One region of the Pseudogulbenkiania sp. FW507-F1 genome, then DNA from elsewhere that is predicted to be linked to it. Evidence: predicted binding sites of a transcription regulator. Region 1 holds the regulator's gene; the other holds the start of a gene.

Region 1 (4,194 bases):
ACCAGGTGGATGATCAGCTTGAGCACCTTCTTCGGCCGCACCGCGGTTTCGCCGAAGATGGTGCGGATGTTCAGGATGCCCAGGCCGCGTACTTCGAGGAAGTCGCGCAACAGCGGCGGGCAGCGCCCTTCCAGGGTTTCCGGCCCGATGCGGTAGAGTTCCACGGCGTCGTCGGCCACCAGGCCGTGACCGCGCGAAATCAGTTCCAGCGCCAGTTCGCTCTTGCCCATGGCCGAATCGCCCATGATCAGCACGCCGATTTCCAGCACGTCGAGGAACACTCCGTGCAGCACGGTCGAGACCGCCAGCGCGCGCGCCAGATAGATGCGCAGCACATCCATCAGGTAGGGGCTCTCCAGCGGCGTGGTCATCAGCGGCACGTTGTGGGTGTGGCAGTAGTCGCGCAGCAGCTTGGGCACCGGCTGGCCGTTGGCCACCATCACCACCGACATGCTTTTGTGGAACAGCTGGTCGAGCGCGGTCTTGGCGGCCGACTGTTCCAGGCGGTCGAGGTACTCGACTTCGGCCAGGCCCAGCACCTGCACCCGGTTGGGGTGGATGAAGTTGAGGTGGCCCACCAGCGCCAGCAGCGGACGCTGCTCGTCGTTGCCGATCAGGTTGTCGGCTCCGCCGGTCCCGGCAACCCAGCTCAGGTTCAGTTTGTGCTGGTTGTCGTGGTAGAGCTTGCGAACGCTTATGCTAGGCATTGGGAGACCATTCGGTCAGCAGGGTGTAGAGCTCGTCGGCATTCTGGGCGGCGAGCAGTTTTTCGCGCAGCGGCCGGCTGGAGAAAAGTTGGGCCAGTTCCGACAGCACCTGCAGGTGCAGGTCGGTGGCCTGTTCCGGCACCAGCAGCACGAACAGGATCTGTACCGGCTTGCCGTCCGGGGCGTCGAAGGGAATCGCCGATTTGAGGCGGATCAGTACGCCGGCCGCCTCTTTCAGACCACGGGCGCGGCCGTGCGGAATGGCCACACCTTGCCCGAGCCCGGTGGAACCGAGCTTCTCGCGGGCGAACAGGCACTCGAACACTTCACTGCGCGCGATGCCGCGGGTGTTCTCGATCAGGAGGCCTACCTGCTCGAAGACGCGCTTCTTGCTGGCCACGTCGAGGTCGAGCAGGACGTTGTCCCGAGTTAGGATTTTGCCGATCAGGCTCATAGGGGTCTGTTGAGAGCTGCCAAAAACCCGACGATTCTAGTTGCTTTGGTGTGACAGAGAAAGGACTGTGCAAAGCAAAGCGGGAACCTGATGGTTCCCGCTTTATCAATCAAGGGCTTAGAGTGTGGCTTCTGGTGCCGGGGCCGGTGTCGGAATGGCCCGGTGTTCGCTCAGCTTTTCCTTGTGCTTGAGAACCTGTCGATCCAGCTTGTCCATCAGGAGGTCGATGGCGGCGTACATGTCCGACTCGGTGGCTTCGACGTGGATGTCTTTGCCGGAGAGATGGACGTTGACCTCGGCCTTCTGGACCAGCTTGTCCACGGACAGGGTCACCGCCACGTCGATCACGTGGTCGACATGACGGGTAATGCGTTCGAGCTTGCTTTCGATGTAATCACGCAGCGGTTGGGTAACGTCGAGGTGGAGACCGGTTACTTTGAGGTTCATACCTTACTCCTTCTTGTGTTGGCTGCCCGGCGGATGCTGCCGGGCATGCTGATGATTCAATCCAAGGTCAGAGGACCTTGCGCAGATTGACCGGTGGAATCTGCATGGCTTCACGATACTTCGCTACGGTGCGTCTTGCAACCTGTATGCCCTGTTTCGCGAGCTCGTCGGCCAGGGCGCTGTCGGAGAGGGGTTTGGCGCGGTTTTCGGCGTCGATCATCTGGCGGATGTGCGCCTTGATGGCGGTGGCCGAGCACTCGCCGCCGCTGTCCGTTTCCAGTGCGCTGCCGAAGAAATACTTCAGCTCGAACAAGCCGCGCGGGCACAGCAGGTATTTCTGCGTCGTCACACGGGAGACCGTGGATTCGTGCAGTTCCAGCTCATCCGCAATGTCGCGCAGGATGAGTGGACGCATGGCTACTTCACCGTGTTCAAAGAACGCTTGCTGTCTTTCGACTATAGATTCCGCCACTTTCAGGATAGTGTCAAATCGTTGCTGAATATTCTTCACCAGCCATTTTGCCTCCTGTAGACGCGAGCTCATTTCACCGCCGCCGCCGCGGTTTTCGCTGAGCATCTGGGCGTACATCTGGTTGACGCGCAGGCGCGGCACGGCGGCGTTGTTGAGCTCGGCGCGCCAGCGCCCCTTGACGCGGCGCACGGCGATATCCGGGATGATGTAGCGGGTGTCGTCGACGCCGAAACCGGAGGCCGGGCGCGGGTTGAGGCGGGCGATCAGGGCCTGGGCCTGCTTCAGTTCGGCGTCGCTGACGTCGAAGAGACGCTTGAGCCGGGTGTAGTCGCGATTGCCGAGCAGGGTCAGGTGCTCGCGGACGATGGCATGCGCCAGGGCCTTGCCCAGGGTGCTGTCGGGCAACTGGGCCAGCTGCAGCGCCAGCGATTCGGACAGCGAGCGGGCGCCGACCCCCTGCGGTTCGAACTGCTGCAGCAGTTTCAAACCGAACGCCAGTTCGTCTTCCTCGATGCCCAGTTCCAGCGGCAGCGAGGCGGCCAGTTCCTGCAGGTCGATCGTGAGGTAGCCGTCTTCGTCCAGTTCCTCGATCAAGAGCTGCACGATGGCGCAGTCGCGCTCGGGCAGGGCGATTTCGCCCAGCTGCGCCAGCAGGTGTTCGCGCAGCGTGACCGGGCGCGGCACGTTAGCCATCGGGTCGTAATCGTCGCCGTCTTCACCGCGCCGGCTGCCGCTGCCCCAGTCGGTGAGTTCGCCGCTGCTGTTGTCCTCGCGTTCCGGTTCCTGGCGTTCGGGCTCGGCCTCGCCGCCAGCGGTCTCGGCCGGGGCGCTGTCGGCGACGGGCTCGTCGCCCCGTTCCAGCAGCGGGTTGTCCTGCAGGAAGCGCTCGACTTCGGTTTGCAGGTCGACGGTGGACAGTTGCAGCAGCCGGATCGACTGCTGCAGTTGCGGGGTCAGCGTGAGCTGCTGCGAGACCTTGAGCTGTAGCGACTGCTTCATGGCGGTTACAGGTGGAAATGTTCGCCCAGGTAGACCTGGCGAACTTTTTCATTGTCGACGAGGGCCTGCGGTTTGCCGGAGGCCAGCACGGCGCCGTCGCTGATGATGTAGGCGCGGTCGCAGATGCGCAGCGTTTCGCGCACGTTGTGGTCGGTGATCAGTACGCCGATGCCGCGCTCCTTGAGGAAGGAGATGATCTTCTGGATGTCGATCACGGCGATCGGGTCGACCCCGGCGAAAGGTTCGTCGAGCAGGATGAAGCGCGGGCGGGTGGCCAGCACGCGGGCGATCTCGACGCGGCGGCGCTCGCCGCCGGACAGGGCCAGCGCGTTGCTTTCCCGGAGGTGGGCGATGTTGAGGTCGTCCAGCAGCAGCGTCAGTTCCTGTTCCAGCTCCTCGCCCTTGAGGCCGGCGATCTCGAGGATGGCGCGGACGTTTTCGTCCACGGTCATCTTGCGGAAGATCGATGCTTCCTGCGGCAGGTAGCCCAGCCCGAGGCGGGCGCGCTGATGCATCGGGAAGTGGGTGATGTCCTGCTGGTCGAGCTGGATGCGGCCGTCGTCGGCGCTGACCAGGCCGACGATCATGTAGAAGCTGGTGGTCTTGCCGGCGCCGTTGGGCCCCAGGAGGCCGATCACCTCGCCGCTTTCAATGTTGAGCGAGACGTCCTTGACCACGGTGCGCTTCTTGAAGCGCTTCTTCAGCCCGGTGACGTTCAGTACGCTGGCGTTCATGGCTGCTGTCCGGTGGTTTGCGGTTGCAGGATGACGGTGATGCGGCCCTTGTTGGGACCGGTGGCGGCGCCGCCCTTGACCTGGTAGGTCTGGCTCTGGGTGTTGTAGGTGATGACGTCGCCGATCACCAGGTCTTCGCCGCGCTTGACGCGGGCGTTGCCGGTGAGCACGGCGGTGTTGGTGATGCCGGTGTAGTCGAGGCGGCTGGCCTGGCCTTCGATGTATTCGTCCTTGCCGTCCATTTTCTGGCGGAAGGTGACCACCTTGCCGGTGGCCTGCACCGTCTGGTTGCCCTTGTCGTCGCGGGTGACGACGACGCGGTCGGCGTTGACGCGCAGCGTGCCCTGCGTCACCACGACGTTGCCTTCCCACACGGTGTGG
Region 2 (4,194 bases), on a different contig from region 1:
ATTGAGGATGTTCCAGCCCACGCCCTGGTCATTCGGCCCGTTGCGGTAGAACGGATCGGCGAACAGCAGCTTGGCCGATTCCCAGGTGGACAGCGGCCCCGGCAGGCCGCCGCGCGACTTGGCAACCACGGCCCAGACCAGCACCAGCAGCGCCAGCCCCAACAGCGGCGGCACCACGGTCTTGATCGCCTGCACCAGCAGGCGCACGGCGGGCGAGGTGTCGGCCGATTCCAGCGACGGGAAACGGCGTTTCGACGCGGTGCGCGCCGGCAGTGTCTGTTCCACGGTCTTGCTCTCTGTGCCGCTCACGACACGGGCTTCATGCTTGATGGCTTGCATGGTGGTTCTCCCCTATTCCGTGGCTCAGGCGCGAATCTTGAACGAAGCGGCGTAGCCTTTCGGGTCCTTGCCGTCCCACACCACGCCGTCGATCAGCTTGGCCGAGCGCATATCGGAACGCGGCAGCGCGACCTTGGCGAGCGCAGCGGCTTCCTTGTAGAGCGCGATCTGGTTGATCTGTCGCGCCACGCCCAGGTAGTCCGGATCGGCCTTCAGCAAGCCCCAGCGCTTGTGCTGGGTGAGGAACCACATGCCGTCGGAGAGATACGGGAAGTTGACCCTGCCCTCGTCGAAGAACTTCATCAGGTGGGGGTCTTGCCACTTCTTGCCCAGGCCGTCTTCGTAGGAACCAAGGAAGCGCCCCTCGATGACCGGCTCCGGCGCGTTGACGTAGGCCTTGTCGGAAATCAGTTTGGCCACGCTGGCGCGATTCTTGACATCGTCGATGTAGCGCGAGGCTTCCAGCAGCGCCGCGGTCAGCGCGCGCGCGGTGTTCGGGTTCTTTTTCACCCAGTCGCCGGTGCTGCCCAGCACCTTTTCCGGGTGGCCGGCCCAGATCTGCTGGGTGGTGGCCACGGTGAAGCCGACATTGTCGGCGATGGCGCGGGCGTTCCACGGCTCGCCGACGCAGTAGCCGTCCATATTGTCGACGCGCATGTTGGCCACCATCTGCGGCGGCGGCACCACGATGGTCTTGACGTCGCTCATCGGGTTGACGCCCTGCGCGGCCAGCCAGTAGTAGAGCCACATGGCGTGGGTGCCGGTGGGGAAGGTCTGGGCAAAGGTGTATTCGCGCGGCTCGGCCTTGATCAGCTTGGCGAGCGCCGGGCCGGAGGTCACGCCCTTGGCCTTGAGCTGGTTGGAGAGCGTGATGCCCTGGCCGTTCTGGTTCAGCGTCATCAGCACCGCCATGTCCTTCTTCGGACCGCCGATGCCCAGGTGCACGCCGTACACCAGGCCGTACAGCACGTGGGCGGCGTCCAGCTCGCCGTTGACCAGCTTGTCGCGCACCGCGGCCCAGCTCGCCTCCTTGGACGGCACGATGGTGATGCCGTACTTCTTGTCGAAGCCCATCTTGGAGGCCACGATCACCGAGGCACAGTCGGTAAGGGGAATGAAGCCGACTCTGACTTCGGTTTTTTCCGGCTTGTCGCTGCCGGCAGCCCAGGCGCTGCTGGCGATGCCGGCCGGCAAGGCGGCCAGCAAGGTGGTGGACCCCATGGTGGTCAGTGCTCCCTTGAGAAAAGTGCGTCGCTCCGGCGCCGCGGGCGAACTGCTGTCGATCGATGTGCGCGTGTCTTCCATTTCCTTCTCCCTCATTGCAGAAAAAAACAGCCGGAAACAAAAAGCGCCTGTCGTCCCGCTCCGCGTCGGAGAGGGTGCGACAGGCGCCGTTGCCTGTCCGGATGGAGCCGCCGCCGTTGGTGGCCTACCCGGTCACCACGCCATACGCAACTACCATGCCAGACAACAATCGTCTGTTTTTAAAGGAATATTTTTTATGACCTACGCTTTTGTGCACTGCACACGTGCGTTCTGCACCACCGCACGCTCAGCCTTTGAGCCAGTTCGCCAGCTCCACCACCTCGCGCGCCACGTCGCCGATCTTCTTTTGCGACTTCATCGCCCGCTCGCGCAACTGGCGGTAGGCCTCGTCCTCGCCGATGCCCTTCATCTGCATCAGCAAGCCCTTGGCCTTCTCCACCACCTGGCGGTCGGCCAGGCGCTGGCGCATGCCGTCCAGCTCCTCACGCCGCTCCTTGTCGAGCGAATAACGCTCTATCGCCACCTCCAACAGCGGCTGGATGCGCTCGGGCACCACATCGCCCACCACGTAGGCGGCCACCCCGGCCGCGAGCGCGGCGCGGATGGTGTCGCGGCGGGCGTCGTCGGTAAACATCACCACCGGCCGCTCGCTGTGCGCGCTGCTGACGCAGACGTGCTCCAGCATGTCCCGCGATGGGGCATCGGAGTCGATCAGCACGATGTCGGGGCGGATGCTGTCGATCATTTCACCCAGCCGCAGCGACACCTCCACTTCCGCAATCACGCGCACGCCGGCCTGCGTCAGCGCCTCCTTGAGCGCAGCCGCCTTGCCCGATCCATCGTTCACCAGCATTACCGTCAGCACTGTCATCTCCCTATTGCACAGAAAAGGTGAAGCAAGCACCATGCCGGGTCGATGCTCTTTCCATGCAAACTACCTGTCCACGATCTGCGTGCAACCTGTCTCGGGCCCCCAAAAGGCAAACGGCTCGATACGGCGGAGACCCAACGCAGCGTGGGCTTACTTTAAGGTTGGCCGAAGACCATGATTACTGCAACGCGCTGCCCGTGGTGCGGCGATGACCCGCTCTACGTGGCCTACCACGACCTGGAATGGGGCGTGCCGGTGCACGACGACCGCAAGTTGTTCGAAATGCTGGTGCTGGAAGGCGCCCAGGCCGGGCTGTCGTGGATCACCATCCTCAGGAAACGCGAAGGCTACCGCGCCGCGTTCCACGGCTTCGACCCGGCACGCGTCGCGACCATGGACGAGGCCGACGTCGAGCGCCTGCTGCAGAACCCGGCCATCGTGCGCAACCGGCTGAAGATCCACAGCGCCATCCGCAACGCCCGCGTGTTTCTCGAGCTGCAGCGTCTTCACGGCAGCTTCGCCGCCTGGCTATGGGCCCAGGTCGACGGCCAACCGGTAATCAATCGCTGGAGCAGCCTGTCCGAATGCCCCGCCTCCACGCCCCTGTCCGACGCCATCAGCAAACAGCTGAAGAAGGCCGGCATGAACTTCGTCGGCAGCACGGTGATCTACGCCTTCCTGCAGGCCACCGGCGTGGTCAACGACCACCTGATCGGCTGTCACCGTCACCCGCAACGACAAGGCTGAGCCGCGCTCGCCCGCTAGCGCCTCACGCAACAAAAAGCCGGTGCCGGGAACCCCGGACACCGGCTGCGCGCCTTGCTGACACAAGCGATTCGATGCGGCTTTTTTAGCTCTTAATCGTCGTAGCGATGGTGATGGTGGCGGTGCCCGCGCTTCCAGCCGCGCTCTTCGACATAACGATGCTCTACGATGGTGCGACGCGGTTCGGGCCGGGTTGCGACACCGGTACCGATGGCGGCACCGGCCGCCGCGCCGATCATCGCGCCATCCCGCCCACCCAATGCCGAACCGACCGCCGCGCCGGCACCACCGCCCAGCGCGCCGCCGAGCACGGCGTTGCTGTCCATGGCGTAGGCCGAGCCGGTCAGCAACAGGCTGCCGGCCAGCAGGGCGACCATCCAACGGTTCTTGTTCATGGCTGTGTTCCTTAAGGCTAGTGCAGTAATCATCAACGGCGGCATCATAACCAAGATCGCCACCCGGCGCTGTCAAGAAGTACTAACAATTGTTAAGCCTGATGCTTACGCCGCCGCCCCGGCCGAAGATCTCTCGCCTGACATCCTGGCGTACGGAGTCATCGTCAGGCCAGCCCTTCCAGTTTGATGTCGCAACACAGCACCCGCTGCCCCTGCGCCAACGGCACCGTCAGCGACAGCGTCACGCACAGCCGGGAGTTGGCGACCGACAGGTAGGGGCTGCTGACTTGCAGCTGGCCGGGGTGGGCCAGGGCACGGTAGTGGTAGGGTTTGCGCGCCCAGTTGGCGCCCTGCGCCTCCTCCAGCGGGGCGAAGCGCGAGGACGCCGGTTCGTGGTCGGCACGCAGCACGCTGGCGCCGATCTGCACCCCGTCCGCGCCGATCAGGTAACAGCGGTCCACTTGCGGCATCGCCAGCAGCTCGGCGCAGGCCGACGCCAGACCCTGCTCGGTCCACAGCCGCTGCGCCGCGCGCTGGAAGGCGCTGGCGTAGACCTGC

Evidence for each region. The regulator sigma-54, encoded in region 1, starts transcription at its own class of promoters, with help from an activator protein. The targets are predictions, from matches to a motif close to CTGGCACGCTTCATGCTT.
Region 2: the regulator sigma-54 is predicted to act here: its motif matches at 1,789-1,806, upstream of AC3WG5_RS16505 (CmpA/NrtA family ABC transporter substrate-binding protein).

What each region holds. Positions count from the first base shown of each region.
Region 1 covers NZ_JBYSWM010000020.1:8,703-12,896, reverse strand. Annotated here, with positions in the region: gene hprK (HPr(Ser) kinase/phosphatase) at 1-707, opposite strand, end outside; gene ptsN (PTS IIA-like nitrogen regulatory protein PtsN) at 700-1,161, opposite strand; gene hpf (ribosome hibernation-promoting factor, HPF/YfiA family) at 1,279-1,608, opposite strand; gene AC3WG5_RS13455 (RNA polymerase factor sigma-54) at 1,676-3,079, opposite strand; gene lptB (LPS export ABC transporter ATP-binding protein) at 3,085-3,813, opposite strand; gene lptA (lipopolysaccharide transport periplasmic protein LptA) at 3,810-4,194, opposite strand, start outside.
Region 2 covers NZ_JBYSWM010000032.1:14,823-19,016, forward strand. Annotated here, with positions in the region: gene ntrB (nitrate ABC transporter permease) at 1-339, opposite strand, end outside; gene AC3WG5_RS16505 (CmpA/NrtA family ABC transporter substrate-binding protein) at 364-1,644, opposite strand; gene AC3WG5_RS16510 (ANTAR domain-containing response regulator) at 1,892-2,476, opposite strand; gene AC3WG5_RS16515 (DNA-3-methyladenine glycosylase I) at 2,651-3,223, shown strand; gene AC3WG5_RS16520 (YMGG-like glycine zipper-containing protein) at 3,334-3,636, opposite strand; gene AC3WG5_RS16525 (sensor domain-containing phosphodiesterase) at 3,801-4,194, opposite strand, start outside.